DNA from 3 places in the Marinobacterium sp. xm-g-59 genome. Region 3 is predicted to be linked to each of the others. Evidence: predicted binding sites of a transcription regulator. Region 3 holds the regulator's gene; each other region holds the start of a gene.

Region 1 (6,150 bases), on a different contig from region 3:
TAAGATCATCAAAATCGACCGCGTTATAGGCACGAAGGTGGCGCTCATATGCCTCATAGGCTCTGGCGCAGAGAATGTCGATCGGCTCTGAGACAGTCTCCAGAGCCTGTTGAGGCGTGATCATCTCATTCTTCCAAGAGGAGATTTGGCTCTGAACGACATTGATCTTATCCGTGTCCTCATCGTGATGGACTAGAAGATCTCGAATTAAGATGCGACTGTCTTGGTCATCAAACAACGAAAAGCCTGGCTTCATTCCGAGCGCTTTATGCTCACGGCGCAAGATGGTTAGACCAAGATTGTGGAAGGTTGAGACAATCAAACCGCGTGCCGCTTTACCCTCCACCAGCGACATGACTCGCTCTTTCATCTCACGCGAGGCTTTGTTGGTAAAGGTAACCGCCGCAATGTGGCGCGCCTCAATGCCGCACTCTTCAATGAGATAAGCGATTTTTCGCGTGATGACACTGGTTTTCCCTGAGCCAGCGCCAGCCAATACCAGCAGTGGACCACTGATGTATTCGACGGCTTCTTTCTGACGGGGGTTAAGGCGTGACATGTTTGATGAGCAGACTCGATATTAGGGCGCACAGTGTACACCCTGACATCAGCAAGCCCAAGATCTGCTCATCAGTTAAAGCTGTCGATAGCTGAGCGCCTCCATAATGTGGCTGTTTTCGATCGCCTGATCTGCATTCATATCCGCCAGTGTGCGAGCCACGCGAAGTGCTCTATGGCAAGCCCTAGCGGAGAGCTGTAAGCGTGTCGCTATCACCATAAACTCTTTTGATAATGACTCTGAAGCATTCAGCTCTTTTTGGACTTCACTGCCTGTTAGCTCAGAGTTGAGCTTGCCCTGCCGATCATACTGTCGCTGCTGACACTGACTAACTCGCTTACGAACTGCGTCAGAGCACTCCTCATGCGATTCGCCCAGTAATAGCTCCTCTGTGGGCACCGCACTCAAAGCCAGACGCATATCAAATCGATCCAACAATGGGCCAGAGACTCGACCCTGATATCGATCGATTAGAGCCTGAGAACACTGACATCGCTCGGTCCCATCAGCGTAGTAACCGCAGGGGCAAGGATTCATCGCCGCCATCAAAGAGAAACGCGCAGGGTAGGTCAGCGTGCCCGCCACTCTAGAAATACTGACCTCACCGGTTTCAAGCGGCTCTCGCAGAACTTCCAGAACAGAACGGGGAAATTCTGGCAGCTCATCCAGAAATAGAACCCCTTGATGCGCCAGTGAGATCTCACCCGGCCTAGGGGAAGATCCACCCCCCACCATCGCCCGTGATGAGGCACTGTGGTGCGGTGCTCTGTAGGGTCGTTCACCCCGAAACAATCGCTCGACCGGCAAACCCGAGACCGAATAGATACTGGCCGTTTCGATACAACTGGATTGCGAAAGTGGCGGTAGGATCGATGGCAGTGCTTGGGCCAACATACTTTTACCACTGCCCGGAGGACCGCTCAAAAGCAGGTTATGCATTCCACTGGCGGCCACTTCCAAGGCACGACGGGCCATCGGTTGTCCCCGAACTTCTGAAAGATCTACGGGGTAACTCGGCGGATAATGAACTGGGGGTTGAGGGTCTATTTCAGCTAGCTTTTCAGCACTCAACGCCTGACATAGATCGTACAGCGTCTTAGCTGAAAGTTGTTGCTTAGCACCCGCGAGAGAGGCTTCTTGGCTATTATCGGGGGCAATAACAATCAGTGAATCCGCTTCAGCACAGGCATAGGCGGCCGGAAATAGGCCTCTAATAGGGTGCAGTTTGCCGTCCAAGCCCAATTCTGAGTAGAGCTCTGCCTGCTGCAGGTGAGTTGTTTTAAGCTGATTGGATGCCAACAGAATGCCAAGCGCAATGGCTAGGTCATAGCGTCCGCCCTCTTTGGGGAGATCGGCCGGTGATAAGTTAACGGTGATTCGTCGTTGCGGGTATTCAAAGCCGGCGTTTAACAGTGCACTGCGCACACGCTCGCGGCTTTCACGCACCGCGGTCTCTGCCATACCCACAATTGCAAAGGAGGGTAAGCCTCCTGAAAGGTGCACTTCAACGCGAACGCGAGGTGCCTCGATACCGAGCTGAGCTCGGCTATAAAGAGTTGCCAATGCCATGACGCCATCCTTGGGTCCTGCAGTTGGCCTAGCGTTGCTTTAGGACTCTTTTGACTCCAACTCAGCAACCATCGCTTCCAACTGCTCTAATTTTTCTCGAGTTCGCTGAAGTACAGCGGCCTGAGCGTCAAACTCCTCCCGAGTGACTAAATCCAGTTTAGCAAAACTTGATTGAAGTACAGTTTTAATTTGCTGCTGCATCGCCTCCTGACCTGGAAGTGATGAGTTACCCTGAAGGAATTGGGTCATCGTCTGACTTAGGTTTTCAAACATCTTAGGATCAAGCATCTCAGCCCCCTTTAACATCGATATGCGTCTCAATAGATGCACTATACCAGAACCCTTTTAAGACAAGCGTCTATGATCACTATTTTAGCCTCAATATGGCGCACCAAAGTAGTGCATGCACTTTTGTGGTGCATACTGGCGTGCACTATAAAGGTTGATAAAACGGTAAAGAGACCCATGAAAAATTTATAAGTCAATGTTTTATAAGTTATTTTTAAAAGTTGGCACAAGTTTCGCAAATAGAGTTCACAGGAAAAAATTAATCCTCCCTTTTCACATTAAGGAGAAATCTGATGAAACTAGTGTCAGCCGTAATTAAGCCATTCAAGCTTGACGACGTGCGCGAAGCGCTATCAGAGATCGGTGTACAAGGTATCACCGTGACTGAAGTTAAAGGCTTTGGCCGTCAAAAAGGCCACACCGAACTCTACCGTGGTGCAGAGTATGTTGTGGACTTCCTACCTAAAGTTCGCCTAGACGCTGCTGTCTCTGATGAGATCGTAGATCAGGTTATCGAAGCGATCACCAATGCTGCGCAAACCGGCAAAATTGGCGACGGTAAGATTTTTGTTTCAGCGCTTGAACAAGTGGTTCGCATCCGTACCGGTGAGACCGGCGACGAAGCTCTATAACGTTTTGATTTTTGGCCTTATTGGAGGGCATAACAATGGAAGAACTTTTGAATACAACAGCTGGTGATGTTACCCAGCTGAAGTACGCACTCGATACCTTCTACTTCTTGGTGTGTGGTGCGCTGGTTATGTGGATGGCGGCAGGCTTCTCAATGCTAGAAGCAGGTCTTGTTCGTTCTAAGAACACCACTGAAATTCTAACTAAGAACATCGCGCTATTCGCGATCTCTTGCATCATGTACTTCGTTTGCGGTTACGCGATCATGTACGGCGGTGACTACTTCCTATCTAGCATCACGGGTGACGGTGTTGCCGATGAGTGGACCTACGCGCCATCAGCTGACTTCTTCTTCCAGGTGGTATTCGTTGCAACAGCAATGTCTATCGTATCGGGTGCAGTGGCTGAACGTATGAAACTATGGGCGTTCCTAGCGTTCGCGGTTGTGATGACAGGCTTCATCTACCCAATGGAAGGTTCTTGGACTTGGGGCGGCAACGCTGTATTCGGCATGTACACTCTAGGTGATCTTGGTTTCTCTGACTTCGCGGGTTCAGGTATCGTCCACATGGCAGGTGCTGCAGCAGCACTAGCAGGTGTCCTAATGCTTGGCGCACGTAAAGGCAAATACGGTAAGAACGGTGAGATCAATGCGATCCCTGGTGCTAACCTACCAATGGCAACACTGGGCACATTCATCCTTTGGATGGGTTGGTTCGGCTTCAACGGTGGTTCGGTTCTAGCAACGTCTGACGTTGAGAACTCAAACGCAGTTGCCGTTGTCTTCATGAACACTAACGCAGCTGCGGCTGGCGGTGTAGTAGCAGCACTAATCACAGCGCGTCTACTGTTCGGCAAAGCGGACCTTACAATGGCACTTAACGGTGCACTAGCAGGTCTAGTAGCGATCACAGCAGAGCCTTCAACCCCTTCTGCACTACAAGCTCACATCTTCGGTGCGATCGGTGGTGTTCTGGTTGTCTTCTCTATCCTAACGCTGGATAAACTAAAAATTGACGATCCTGTCGGTGCGATCTCTGTACACGGTGTTGTAGGTCTTCTTGGTCTACTACTAGTACCAGTAACAAACGACGGTTCTACTTTCTCTGGCCAGATCATCGGCGCCCTAACAATCTTCGTATGGGTATTCGTTGTCAGCCTAGTGGTTTGGGGCATCATCAAAGCTGTGATGGGCATCCGAGTGACTGAAGAGGAAGAGTACGAAGGTGTCGATATCTCTGAATGTGGTATGGAAGCGTACCCAGAGTTCGTCACTTCACGTAAGTAAAATGAAACTCAGTTTCTGTTGAAACCCGGGGTGTAGCGATACACCCCTCTTCTCAGCCCTACCCCCAGGTAGGGTTTTTTTTGTTTCTGGACAAACAGGTTGATCAGGAAACTTGAAGGTTAAACCATCCATGTACATAATGGATGAAAATTTACAGCGAATTGGGACAGTTTTGCCTGCCCAGTTCAACAAGGAGAAACTATGAAACTGGTATCGGCAGTTATCAAACCGTTCAAACTGGATGATGTGCGCGAAGCGCTGTCTGACATTGGTATCCAAGGTGTTACAGTGACTGAAGTTAAAGGCTTCGGTCGTCAGAAAGGTCACACAGAACTTTACCGTGGTGCCGAGTACGTAGTGGACTTCCTTCCTAAGGTAAAAATTGAAGTCGCGATCGACGACGACATGCTAGATCAAGTCATTGAAGCGATCAGCTCTACGGCCAATACTGGCAAGATCGGTGATGGTAAAATCTTCGTTATGCCAGTTGAGCAAGTGGTACGTATTCGTACTGGCGAGACGGGTTCAGAAGCGCTTTAAGCTTCGATCCATTTCAAAAATGCCGCTACCGATCAGTTCGCTAGCGGCATTTTTATATCTACTTGAAGCCCCGTTGGCGCGAGGTTTTGGAACTGAACCTCCCCACCGACGCGTTCAGTCGCTCGAGTCACGATACTCAAACCCAAACCGTAACCGCCTGAGTTGGCCCCACGTCTAAATGGCTGCCCAATCGAATCTAGAATCGATTCTGGTAATCCGGGTCCATTATCAACCACTCGAATCGTTAGCCTGCCGTTATCAGTAGCGACAGATACCTTAATCAACGTACCCTGTGGCGTGTGATTGATGGCGTTATTCAACAGATTGCTGACGACTCGACTCAGTGGCTCACTGCGAATGGTTGCTCCATCAGTGACATCAAGTGATAGATCGAATTGATGCTGTGGGCCGCTGACACGAGCGTCCTGCACCAGATCTCGACACAGCAGCGCCAGATCCAAAATCGGCGCGGTTGCTTCGGCATCTCGAGCTCGGGCCAGTGTGAGTATTTCAGAGATCAAACCATCTAATTTAACGCACTCTTTATTGATGCGTTGCAGGGTACGATCATCCTCACCCCACTTCTGCTCCGCCAAACCTGCGGCCGCCTGAAGACGGGCTAAAGGTGCTCGCAACTCATGCGAGACATCCTGCAGAAGGTGCCGTTGGCTATCAAGCGTCTGCTCAACGAAATCAACCATCTGGTTAAACTCACGGGCTAGCTGGCCTAGCTCATCGCCTCGTTTGACGAGTTTACCCTCCGCGCGACTGCTTAAATTACCCTGTTGATGCAAGCGGCGAACAAAGCCCTTCAAGTCGTTAATCGGTCTAACGACCAACCAAGTGACCAGAAGGCTGCTGCCAAAAGATACCGCTATCACCCACAACACCTGGAAAGAGAGTAAAAATCCCCACATCCGCTCAAACAGCTCTTCATTCCGTTCAGGTGGGAAGTAGACGACATAGGGGGTGCCATCTGCAGCGATGATCTCGGTCACCATTGCATCCTTGGGTTGTGCCCGTCGACCCGATGAGTAGATCAGTTGATTAGATCGCTTCTCATAGATCCAAAGCGGTAAACGACGGCGCTGCTCTTTACGTTGTAATCCATACTGATAATCGGAGATTAACTGCTCTGCGATGATGGTGGCTTTCTGCTTTTGACTCTCGGTGCGATCGGGGGTATCGGTAACGGAGATGAACAGGGTCAAGCTGATAAGAATACCGAGTGTGCTAACCAGCCAAACAGCGCCGAAGATGCGCCAGAATAGATGTT
Region 2 (6,150 bases), on a different contig from region 3:
GATCAGTACTGACAACCTCTAGGCCTAACCAACGGCCATCCAAGATAGCGATACCCACAATCGGTAGTAGTAGCCAAGAGGTGATTGAAGCTTTCAGGCGAATCGATTTTGGTAGCGTGAATGACGCCGCAATCACCATCACCAGCAACACTAGCGTTAAGTTGATACGCCATACCTCTTCAACAGGGTAAGTCCCATAGAAGAATTGGTAAGACCAAGCGTTAATAAAGACCCAACAAGCACCCTCTTTGACACAAGCATCTTCTGTGGTGCCGGTGAAATTTGCCGACCAAAAAGCCCAGTCAAAGATAAGTGGTAGGTAGTAAGCCAGCAGTGCAATGACTGAAAGGGTTACGACCGAGTTTGGGATCGAAGAGAAAAGGTTGTCACGCAGCCAGGCTGTAAAACCGACGGTTTTAATCGGTGCCGGGCGGGCTGCAATAGGCTGAAATTCTTTCATTATGCGCTCCTATCTGCTCACCAACGCAACCGCGTTGTTAAATCGGTTCATGAGGAACGAGATCACCATATTGACCACAAAGTAGACGATAATGGTCATGAAGATGGTCTCAATCGCTTGTCCCGTCTGGTTCAGAGCGGTGCCGACAAATACGTTGAATAGATCGGGATAACCGACCGCCGCCGCAAGAGTAGAGTTCTTCACCAGTGACTGATACTCGGAGTTCAGTAGCGGCACAATGACACGCATCGCCTGAGGAACGATGATCAATGACATGATCTTATTCTCACGCAAACCAATGCTGCGAGCCGCTTCTGTTTGACCGTGTGGAATCGATTGCACACCTGCACGCACGGCTTCGGCAATGAATGCACCAGTGTAGACCGACAGCGCAATGGCAAGCGACATCAGCTCTGGGATGACGGTAATACCACCGAAGTAGTTAAAGCCCTTTAGAGCTGGGTATTCAACGGTGAATGGAAAGCCCGTTAACGCTGCAACAATTAATGGAAATAGAATCACCATGGCGATGCTGGTCTTCAGCACAGGGAACTGTTGGCCGGTCAGCTCTTGACGTTTTTTGGCCCAGCGACGCAGTACAAAAATTCCTGCAACGGCAGCGCCTAAAGCGATCCAGACCAAAGATGATAGATCGCCGCCAATCAGTTTAGGTAGGTAGAGGCCGCGAACGTTGAGGAACACAGCTTCGCCTAAACTCAAGCTTTGGCGAGCGCCAGGCAGACTGGATAGAACGGCGAAGTACCAGAAGAACACCTGTAGCAGAAGCGGTACGTTTCGGAAGATTTCTACATAGACCAGAGCAATCTTACGAATCAACCAGTTATGCGAGAAGTGCGCCACACCAAAGATAAATCCAAGTAGCGTCGCGAAGAAGATACCGATGGCCGAGACCAAAAGGGTGTTTAAGAAACCGACAACAAATATTCGTCCGTAGGTGTCGGTCGACTCAAAGGAGATCAACGACATCAAGACATCATAGCCTGCAGCTGCGCCTAAGAAGTCGAAACCGGTTTTGATCCCCGTCGCTTCCATGTTGGCCAGCGTGTTGCCAATGATGGTGCCAAAGAAATAGAGCAACCCAGCGACCAGTGCGATCTGATAGAAGAAACCGCGGATGCGTGGGTTGTTATAAAAGGCGTTGGAGGTGGTTCCGGAGCTCGATTTACGGCTCGCTGACTTAACCTCTTCAATGGTTTTTTGTTTGAACATTGAATTAACCTAAAAATAGAGTGCTTTCACGCAGAAAGGGGCACTGTTGTGCCCCTTTTTAGATCGCTTCGGTTTTAGCGCATAGCTGGTGCGTATAGGATACCGCCATCACGCCAAGACGCGTTGATACCACGTGCTAGCTTAAGTGGTGAATCCATACCCACGTTACGCTCAAACGACTCTGAGTAGTTACCTACTTGAGTGATGATGTTGTAAGCCCAGTCAGCACTTAGACCTAGGTTAGCACCTAGTTCACCTTCAGCACCTAGTAGACGCTTGTTAGCTGGGTTGCCGTTCGCTTTCATGTCAGCTGCGTTTGCAGAAGTGACCTTCTGCTCTTCTGCTTCGATCATTGCGTTTAGAGACCACTTAACAATGTTGAACCACTGGTCATCGCCTTGACGAACTACTGGGCCTAGAGGCTCTTTAGAGATAACTTCGGGAAGAATCACTGCATTGCCTGGGTTAGCTAGACCGATACGAAGTGCCGCTAGCTGAGAACCGTCTGATGTTAGGAAGTCACAACGACCTGATTCGAAACCTTGACGAGTTTGGTCAGAGGTATCGAAAGTAACCGCTTTGTATGACATGCCGTTCTCACGGAAGTAGTCAGCGATTGCAAGCTCAGTAGAGGTACCCGCTTGGATACATGCGTTTGCACCGTCTAGCTCAGTTGCGCTTGATACGCCTAGATCTTTCATGACCATGAATGACGCACCGTCGTAGTAGTTAGTACCAGCAAAGTTGATACCTAGTGATGTATCACGAGTGTGAGTCCAAGTCGTGTTACGAGATAGCATGTCGATTTCGCCAGACGCTAGCGCAGTGAAACGCTCTTTAGCGGTTAGCGGTTTGTATTGAACAGCTTCTGAATCGCCAAGTACTGCAGCTGCAACCGCACGACACATATCAACGTCGAGACCGCTCCATTTGCCGTTCTCATCTTTTTGAGAGAAGCCTGCAAGACCAGTAGATACACCACAAGTTAGGGTGCCACGGCTCTTAACATCGTCAAGAGTAGCTGCTTGAACTGCACCAGCAGTCATTGTTGCAGCAAGGATAGAAGCGGTTAGTAAAGCTTTCTTAGCCATTATGTAGATCCTCTTTTGAGTAGGTTGTTGTTCTTTTTCCACAGCAACTAGTGTGCCAACAATTTTCAGTGAGTCATTTTCATCGACATTCATCGTTAAAAATTGTCTGAAAGTTACGGTATAACGGGGTGTTTTGATCAAATAATCTTTAATACCCAACGCCAGCACTCTGCTTACTCTTTTAAGATTGTGTCATTCTGACTCAAAGGTCAATACTAAAGTAGGGCTTAAATTGAGCTTTTGCACAGTATTGGTGCAATTTGATTTAAGTCCTGTTCCTCTTATAACTGAACGCAGTATATTAGTCCTATTGGCAAGATTTCGGAGTGGTTTGAGTGACAGCGATATTGAATGACTACCTAGAAAAACAGCAGCAAAAGGTTTCAGCAGCAAGAGATCTGCTTGAATCAGATCACAATCGGTTGGCGGAGTTAGATCGAGTGCTATTGGGATCTGACTATGTTGCGGATCAGCTGCAGCGTCATCCCGAATTGATTGAGCAGTTAAACCTTGATGTTGGTGAGCTTCCAACAGGTGCTTTAACAGCGCAAGTGTTGGCGGCTGTTGAAGCTGTGGGGAGTGAAGAGGCACTGAGTGTTGCGCTGCGTCGCCTGCGTCGATTGGCCATGGTTAGAATTATTTGGCGCGACTTGAACCGATTGGCCGATCTAACAGAAACCACCCGGATGCTCTCCGAACTGGCCGATGCCACTACTGATGCAGCATTGAATTGGCTGCACCAAGATCTAGTCAAAGATCTGGGTGAGCCAATGGACTTAGATGGAAATTTGCAACGCATGGCCGTCATTGGAATGGGCAAATTGGGGGCACATGAGCTCAATCTCTCCTCGGATATCGACCTGATGTTTACCTTCCCCGCCAATGGCGAAACCCAAGGTGGCCGCCGTTCACTATCCAACCAAGAGTTCTTTACACGACTGGGTAAAAGATTGATTCGTGTTTTAGATGCCCCCACAGCCGAGGGCTTTGTATTCCGTGTCGATATGCGTCTGCGTCCGTTTGGATCTTCTGGTCCATTGGTTGCCAGTTTTGATGCCATGGAGCAGTACTACCAGACACAGGGGCGTGAGTGGGAGCGTTATGCGTTGATCAAAGCGCGTATCATCTCGGGTGATAAGGAAGCTGGCGCCCAGTTGATGCAGGATCTGCGCCCCTTTGTCTATCGTAAGTACATTGACTACAGCGCCTTTGAATCTTTGCGTGAAATGAAAGGGATGATTGAGCGTGAGAACCGTTTAAAGGGTCGTGAGAATAACGTTAAGTTGGGAGCCGGAGGTATTCGCGAGGTTGAGTTCATCGCTCAAGCCTTTCAGCTAATCCGCGGCGGGCGTGATACACGTTTGCAGCAACGAGAGTTGTGCAACATATTGCCACTTCTCCCAGAGGTAGTCGGCATTCCAGACGTGGTTGTGACAGAGCTAACCCATGCCTACGTCTTCCTGCGTAATGTGGAACATGCGATTCAGGCGCAAGCCGATAAGCAGACCCAAGAGCTACCAGCTGATGATCTCGGTATGCAGCGCCTTGCCTACTCCATGGGCTTTACGAGTCCAGAGGCGCTTTTAACAGAGCTAAATGAGCATCGAAGTCGAGTCTCACAGCACTTTGCAGATGTTATTGCACCAGTGGATCAGGAAGGCAATGCCGAGCAAACTGAGAGCGATGCGCATCTTACGGGCCTCTGGCATGAGGAGTTTGCAGATCAGGAGGCGCTGGCTCACTATCTGACAGAGCTGGGTTACAGCGAAACCGATCGAGCGTTGAAGGCACTGGTTTCGCTGCGCCAGTTAAGAACGGTACAGGCGTTGCAAAATGTCGGGCAGGAGCGTTTGTTGGATCTGCTGCCTCGTTTGCTCCGGGATCTGTCGGGCGTGGAAAACGCAGAAGAGACTTTGGAGCGGGTTTTGCAGCTGATTCAAGCTGTAGTGCGTCGTTCAGCCTATCTTCTTCTGCTAGCCGAAAACCCCAGTGCTCGAGCGCAGTTGGTAAAGCTCTGTTCAGCCAGTCCATGGTTTGCAGAGAAGTTAGCTCATCAACCGGTCCTTCTTGATGAGCTGATTGATGCATCATCACTGTTCAATCCACCGGACGCACAAGCTTTATCCAATGAGTTACGACAGCAGTTGATGCGTATCCCAGAGGATGACATTGAGCAGTTAATGGAAGCGCTGCGTTACTTTAGAAATGCCCATATTCTGCGAGTGGCTGCTGCGGATATCACAGGTGCATTGCCTCTGATGAAAGTGAGTGATTACTTAACCTGGCTAGCAGAAGCAATTCTTCAGGCGGTTTTGCAGATCGCATGGCGCGATATGACAACTAAATATGGCACGCCGCAGCGATCGGCAGGAGTTCCATGCGATCAAGATTTTGTCATAATCGGCTTTGGTAAATTGGGGGGTATTGAACTATCTTATGGATCGGATCTGGATCTGGTTTTTGTGCATGATGCGCCCAGTAACCTAATGACCATTGGCGGTAATAAAGAGATAGCCAATGACGTTTTTTTCACGCGTCTAGGTCAGCGCATCATTCATATATTGAATACCTTTACTACCTCGGGTCAGCTTTATGAGGTCGATATGCGTCTGCGACCCTCGGGCAATTCTGGACTCTTGGTCAGCTCCTTGAATGCCTTTGAAGCCTATCAACTGAACGAAGCCTGGACCTGGGAGCATCAGGCACTGGTTCGTGCCCGTGTGGTGGCAGGGTCGAGTCGGCTCAAAGCCGAATTCGAAGCGGTGCGTGCTAAGGTCCTTTGTAAAGAGAGGGATGCTGAATCGTTACGTGAAGAGGTGATCGCAATGCGCCAGAAGATGCGTGATCATCTTGGCACTGCAGAGGGTTCAGAAGCGTTCAATATCAAACAGGATGCTGGCGGTATTGTCGATATCGAGTTTGCGGTGCAGTACCTTGTGCTCAGATACGCTAAAGAGACAGCTGCGCTTTATGAGTTCACTGATAACGTGCGCATTATTGAGGCTCTGGCGGATGCGGGTTATTTGGATCAAACCCAGGCTGAAGTGTTAAGCGAGAGTTATAAAACTTACCGCGCATTAGGCCATCGCCAGACTCTACAAAACGCGAAGGGCTTGATCTCCAGTGCAGAATTAATAGATCTACGCCAATCTGTAAAAGATGTTTGGCAATCAATTTTTAAACAGAGTACTTGATTGTGTTGATGGATTTAGACCAATCCTTATTTCAGTTAATCAATAAGAGTTTGGGAAACCCCATTTTCGACTGGATTATGCCTTTATTAACCCATCTCGGTGATAAAGAGGTGGTCTGGGGGCTTATAGCGCTTATTGGTGTGTCGATTCCTGCCGAGCGTTTTGTCAGTAGTAG
Region 3 (6,150 bases):
TGACCGCGCTTCAAGAGCTTTGGAAAAACACCGGTTTTAACGCTTCAAACACGGCCTATATCGGCGATGACTTACCTGACCTATCTGCCATTATAGCCGCACGCTTTGGGGTCACCGTTCCGAACGGTCACTGGCTCGTAAAAGAGAACGCTGATCATATTACGACTCAATCAGGCGGTCGCGGAGCTGCACGTGAGCTGTGTGAATTGATCATGGCTTGCCAAGGTACGCTAGACAACGCGTTGGAGCGATTTAAGTGATCACTAATCTCAGAGCGAAAATTCGATTAGCCATTGCGTCGACGTTGATTGCTCTTTTTTTGATCTTCACACTGTTATTGAATCAAGGCGATATTGAAGAGGGCGTACTCCTTAAAGAGAACCCAAACAGAATTGATTTTTTTGTAACTGACGCCACTCTCACTCGTTGGTCTGAAGCGGGCAATCTAAGCTCTGTCACCCACACCCCGCGAGCAGAGCATTTAGTTAACTCAGAACAGATGAAGTTAACAACACCTTTCTCCGTAGGCTATCGCCAAGATGGCACGACTGAACACACCATCAATGCTGGTCTAGGCTATTTTGCGGACGATAACAGTCAACTAGACCTTGAAGGCAGTGTAGAGCTTCACCATAATCCAGATTCTGAGAAAGACACTGCACTCTTCACAGAGCAGTTGAGCTACTTTCCAGAACAGAATCTGGCGACCAGTGATGTAGCCGTCGAATTTCTGAACAACCAGGGTTCAACCAAAGGGGTTGGCATGACACTGAATACGGAATTAAAAACCTTAGATCTTCATTCAACCGTGAGGGGGGCCTATGTCGCTTCGAGCACTGACCAGTAACCTATTTCTAGCCTTTACAGTTGTTCTTAGTGGATCAGCTTTAGCGCTGCCAACCGATAGAGACGAGCCTATCTACGTTGAGGCAGACTCAGCTAATATTGATGAGGCCAAAGGAGTCACTCGATACACAGGCAACGTCATCATCACCCAGGGATCAATGGTGCTTAAAGGTGAAACCGTCGATCTGTTACGTGGTAATGATGACACCATCAATCAGATCATCTCAAAAGGTGCTCCAGCCTACTTCGAACAACGCCCTCAACTGGACCAAGAGATTACCTATGCAACCGGCTCAACTCTGGATTACACAGTAAGCTCTCAACTGCTGTTAATTACGGGGAACGCTAGAGTGACTCAGGGTGGTGACGAGTTCACTGGGGCTAAAATTAATTACGACATGGCGAACTCTAAAGTAAAAGCCTTTAGCAGTGAGAGCGGAAGCCAGCGTGTCAAAATGGTTCTTCAGCCTAAAAAAGATAACTAACCATGAGTTCACTCGAAGCCCTCCACCTAGCCAAAAGCTACAAAGGACGCTCTGTTATTCAAGATGTGTCCGTCACTGTTGAGCCCGGTGAGATTATAGGATTGCTTGGGCCCAACGGAGCGGGTAAGACAACCTGCTTCTATATGATTGTAGGTCTGGTCAGAGCGGATCGAGGCAACATTCGCCTCAATGGCGACGACGTCACTAGAATGCCTATTCATGAGCGCGCAAAACGCGGCTTAGGCTATCTTCCGCAAGAGGCCTCTGTATTCAGAAAGCTGAGTGTCTACGACAATCTGATGGCCATACTGGAGCAGAGAAAAGATCTCACCAAAGATCAACAGCACCAGAAAGCTCAGTCACTGCTTGAAGAGTTTCATATCACTCACATCAAAGAGTCCAAAGGGATGGTCCTATCCGGAGGTGAAAGACGCCGAGTTGAGATTGCAAGAGCCCTAGCAAACGATCCTGACTTCATCCTACTGGACGAGCCTTTTGCTGGTGTAGACCCCATCTCTGTCAGCGACATCAAACAGACCATCAGACACCTTAAAGATCGAGGTATTGGCGTCCTGATAACAGATCACAATGTCAGAGAGACTCTCGACATTTGCGAACGGGCTTACATCGTTAGTGAGGGTAACATTCTTGCAGAGGGTGAGCCTGAGCAGATCATGATGAATCAAGCCGTTAAAGAGGCTTATCTGGGCAATGATTTTCGCTTGTAACTCTCACACTTTTAAGTAATTATCATTTTAATGAAGCACTCTTTACAGCTCAAAGTCGGACAGAACCTGTCCATGACCCCACAATTGCAGCAAGCGATCAAATTGCTGCAACTCTCCTCCTTAGAGCTACAGACAGAGATTCAAGAGGCACTCGATAGTAACCCACTACTGGAGGTAGCCGATGAAGAAGATCAGAGTGAAGAGAACTCTCAAAGCATTGAGCAAAAAGAGTCATCAACCTTAGATGAGACCCAATCTAATTCAGAGATCGAAGAGACGTTCGAATCGTCTCAGCCGGAAGATAGCTGGTCTACTGATGACATACCTGAACAGCTTTCAACCGACAGTCAATGGGACGATACTTACCAAAGCTCTTCAAATTCCAATCGTGATGATGATTGGATGCCAGGTGATAATGACACTGCGGTTGAACCCATCCAAGACCACCTTAACTGGCAACTGAATCTGGTTAATTTCAGCGATGTTGATCGATACATTGCTGAGATGATTATCGACTCTATCGATGATCGTGGCTATCTGATCACCGATCTGCAGGACATTCTTCTTAACTGCCAAGAGGAACTACCTGAACTCTTTTTTGAAGTGGAAATGGATGAGGTGGAGACAGTACTTCACCGCATTCAACAGTTTGACCCACCCGGTGTCGGTGCCCGTGATCTTGCAGAGTGTTTGAAAATCCAGTTAAGACAGCTACCCATAGAGACACCTTGGCGCGCAGAGTCACTGCGCCTAGCGACCGACTATTTAAACCTGTTGGGCAGTCGAGATTTTAAATCTTTGATGCGCCGTATGAGGCTCAAAGAGGAGCAACTGTCAGAGGTGGTTAGGTTGATTCAATCACTTAACCCAACACCAGGAGACTCTTTAGATCTGGGTGATACTGATTACATCGTACCGGACGTGATCGTGCGTAAACGCGCTGGGGAGTGGACACTCACTTTAAATAACGACGTAGTTCCTGAGTTACGTATCAATGATGTCTACTCAGGCATGATTAAACGTGCAGACAACTCCGCGGAGAACCAATTTTTAAAAGACCATCTCCAGGATGCACGCTGGTTCATAAAGAGTTTACAAAGCCGCAACGAGACCCTCTTAAAGGTCTCAACGGAGATCGTTTCCAGACAGATCGGTTTTCTTGAACAGGGTGAACAGGCGATGAAGCCTCTTATTCTTCACGACATTGCTGAAGCCGTTGATCTACATGAATCCACCATCTCCCGTGTTACAACTCGAAAATACATGCACACCCCGCGCGGTGTCTTTGAATTGAAATATTTCTTTTCGAGTCAGGTGGCTACCAGTGACGGCAGTGGTGCATCATCAACTGCGATTCGAGCAATCATTAAAAAATTAATTTCAGAAGAAGACCCTCGCAAGCCACTAAGTGACAGTAAGCTTGCTACACTACTAGATGAAGAGGGGGTGAATGTTGCAAGACGAACCATTGCTAAATATCGCGAAGTTCTCAACATTCCACCTTCAAATGAGAGAAAGCGTTTGGTTTAATTGAGGTGGGCGGCCTCATTTTTTCACTCCGCCTAAGACGAGGAGAAGTCATATGCAGATAAATATTACTGGTCATCACGTGGACCTGACTGAAGCTCTAAGTGAATACGTACGTAACAAGTTCGATAAGCTAGAACGTCACTTCGACAACATTCAGAATGTACAAGTTACTCTCAGTGTCGAAAAGCAGGGTAAAAAAGCCGAGGCTGATGTTCACTTAGCCGGTGGCCAAGTGGTAGCTTCTGATGAGCATGATGACATGTATGCAGCGATTGATGGCTTAGTGGATAAGCTTGATCGCCAAATCATCAAGCATAAAGAAAAAATGAAATCTCACAAATAAACGAACGACAACATGCAACTAGGTGACCTACTGACGACTGAAACAACCGCCTGCCGGGAGTCAGTCGCCAGTAAAAAACGCCTTCTTCAAGTGGCCAGCGAAAAGCTGGCCTCTTCAGTTGATGGCGTAACAGAAGATGAAATTTTTACAGGCCTTCTTAATCGTGAACGATTAGGCAGTACAGGAATTGGCTCTGGCGTGGGTATACCCCACTGTCGAATTCCGGGCTGTTCAACAGCATCCGCCTGCTTAATCACACTCGATGGCGGTGTCGATTTTGATTCAATCGATTCAGCGCCGGTCGATCTTGTCTGCGCACTGATCGTGCCCGATGATGGAAATGATGAGCACCTTAAGACACTGGCTGGTTTAGCCGAGCTGTTCAGCAAGCCCGAAGCCCTTAATTCACTTAGAGACTGCACGAATTCTGAGGCCCTACTCAATAAAGCAACTGAGCTATCAAAGGTCTAATCATGAGAGTCGTTGTTATCTCGGGTCGCAGTGGTTCAGGGAAGAGTACCGCCTTGCAAGCACTTGAAGATGTTGGGTTCTACTGCATAGACAACCTACCGGCGACGCTATTGCCAGCGTTGGTCGAGCAGATGCTTAACGACCAGAATAACGCACCCCTGATTGCTGTGAGCATTGATGCCCGCAACCAGCATACAGACCTAAAAGCCTTCCCAGAGATCATGGAATCCTTGAGGGCTAGAGAAGACATAGGCATCGAGATCACTTATCTTGACGCATCAGAAGCGACCCTATTGAAACGATACAGCGCCACTCGAAGAAAACACCCGCTGAGCAACCAAGATATTGGACTGGAAGAGGCAATAGCCTTAGAACGAGATCTGCTTGAGCCCATTGCAAGTTCTGCAGACATGAGAGTTGATACCACTCGGCTTTCACTCTATGAACTGCGTGACACCATTAAATTGAGGGTAGCACAGCGTAAAGAGCAAGCGCTCTCTTTGCAGTTTGAATCCTTTGGCTTCAAGCACGGCGTTCCATTAGATGTTGATTTCAGCTTTGACGTCAGGGTGCTTCCTAACCCCTACTGGTTTGTAGAGTTGCGCCCTCTCTCTGGGAAAGATGAACCGGTTAAAAAATTTCTCAACGCTTCCGATGAAGTGAATGAAATGATTAATGACATAGAGCAGTTCATTGTGAAGTGGATTCCCCATTTCAAAACAAATAATCGAAGCTATGTTACTGTTGGCATTGGTTGCACGGGCGGCCAACATCGCTCTGTATACATTGCGGAGAGCCTTGCATCTCGCTTTGCTGACAGAATGGATAACATCCAAGTACGCCATCGAGAATTATCAGAATAAGTTTCGCAATGATTGAAAAAAACGTTACTATAATCAACAAATTGGGACTACACGCGCGTGCAGCGGCTAAACTTATTGGCGTAACAGGTAAGTTTGGTTGTGACATCAAAATCACAAAAGATGGCAAAACAGTCGATGCTAAAAGCATTATGGCCATTATGATGTTGGCTGCATCCCAAGGAACAGATCTAATCATACAAACGGATGGCGCTGATGAATCCGCCGCGATGGATGCCGTGATTGAGATCATAAATAACCGTTTTGACGAAGATGAGTAGAGACTAACCTACTCGTAAAGGAGGGCTGCATGAGTACGGACGAAGCACCGATCGCTCTAGATACGTTAAGCGAAGCCCTTCAATCAGATAATCTCAAACAGATTCGCTACATGCTCAACAAGGGCATGCGGCCTGTGGAAGTTGCTCACCTTCTAGAGAAAACCCCTCCTCGCGAACGTCGCATTGTATGGAACCTGCTCAACCCAGAGATAGAGGGTGAGGTTCTACAACACCTCGGTGAAGATATTCAGGCTGAAATTGTCAGCGATTTAGACGCGGCAGAAATTTTGGCGATGACAGAGTCACTCGATGTCGATGACTTAGCCGATATTCTTCAGCAACTTCCTGACACGGTCATGCAAGAGATGCTGCAAAACATGGATTTGCAGAATCGCCAACGTGTTGAAGCGGTACTCTCCTATCCTGATGATACGGCCGGCGGTCTGATGAATACCGATACGGTAACCATTCGACCTGATATTACGGTTGAGACGGCGCTTCGTTATCTACGTCGACACAGTGAGATTCCTGACAGTACCGACAGTATTTTCGTAGTGAGTCGCAAACGCAACGCACTAATCGGTGTACTTCCTATTACTCGACTTC

What was found. Region 3 encodes sigma-54, which starts transcription at its own class of promoters, with help from an activator protein. Its sites were predicted from a motif close to TGGCACNNNNNTTGCTNT; they were not measured.
Region 1: glnK (P-II family nitrogen regulator) is a predicted target of sigma-54. The motif match lies at 2,639-2,656, and genes of this name have one in related genera.
Region 2: XMG59_RS11575 (amino acid ABC transporter substrate-binding protein) is a predicted target of sigma-54. The motif match lies at 2,822-2,839, and genes of this name have one in related genera.

What each region holds. Positions count from the first base shown of each region.
Region 1 is NZ_WBYR01000003.1:184,630-190,779, forward strand. It holds gene rep (DNA helicase Rep) at 1-559, opposite strand, end outside; gene XMG59_RS05270 (YifB family Mg chelatase-like AAA ATPase) at 635-2,128, opposite strand; gene XMG59_RS05275 (accessory factor UbiK family protein) at 2,168-2,416, opposite strand; gene glnK (P-II family nitrogen regulator) at 2,710-3,048, shown strand; gene XMG59_RS05285 (ammonium transporter) at 3,084-4,334, shown strand; gene glnK (P-II family nitrogen regulator) at 4,536-4,874, shown strand; gene XMG59_RS05295 (HAMP domain-containing sensor histidine kinase) at 4,907-6,150, opposite strand, start outside.
Region 2 is NZ_WBYR01000016.1:158-6,307, reverse strand. It holds gene XMG59_RS11585 (amino acid ABC transporter permease) at 1-460, opposite strand, end outside; gene XMG59_RS11580 (amino acid ABC transporter permease) at 470-1,690, opposite strand; gene XMG59_RS11575 (amino acid ABC transporter substrate-binding protein) at 1,765-2,781, opposite strand; gene glnE (bifunctional [glutamate--ammonia ligase]-adenylyl-L-tyrosine phosphorylase/[glutamate--ammonia-ligase] adenylyltransferase) at 3,117-5,975, shown strand; gene XMG59_RS12215 (hypothetical protein) at 6,053-6,150, shown strand, end outside.
Region 3 is NZ_WBYR01000002.1:121,353-127,502, forward strand. It holds gene XMG59_RS03045 (HAD family hydrolase) at 1-260, shown strand, start outside; gene lptC (LPS export ABC transporter periplasmic protein LptC) at 257-847, shown strand; gene lptA (lipopolysaccharide transport periplasmic protein LptA) at 822-1,331, shown strand; gene lptB (LPS export ABC transporter ATP-binding protein) at 1,334-2,059, shown strand; gene XMG59_RS03065 (RNA polymerase factor sigma-54) at 2,090-3,589, shown strand; gene hpf (ribosome hibernation-promoting factor, HPF/YfiA family) at 3,642-3,932, shown strand; gene XMG59_RS03075 (PTS sugar transporter subunit IIA) at 3,945-4,403, shown strand; gene rapZ (RNase adapter RapZ) at 4,406-5,266, shown strand; gene XMG59_RS03085 (HPr family phosphocarrier protein) at 5,275-5,544, shown strand; gene mgtE (magnesium transporter) at 5,574-6,150, shown strand, end outside.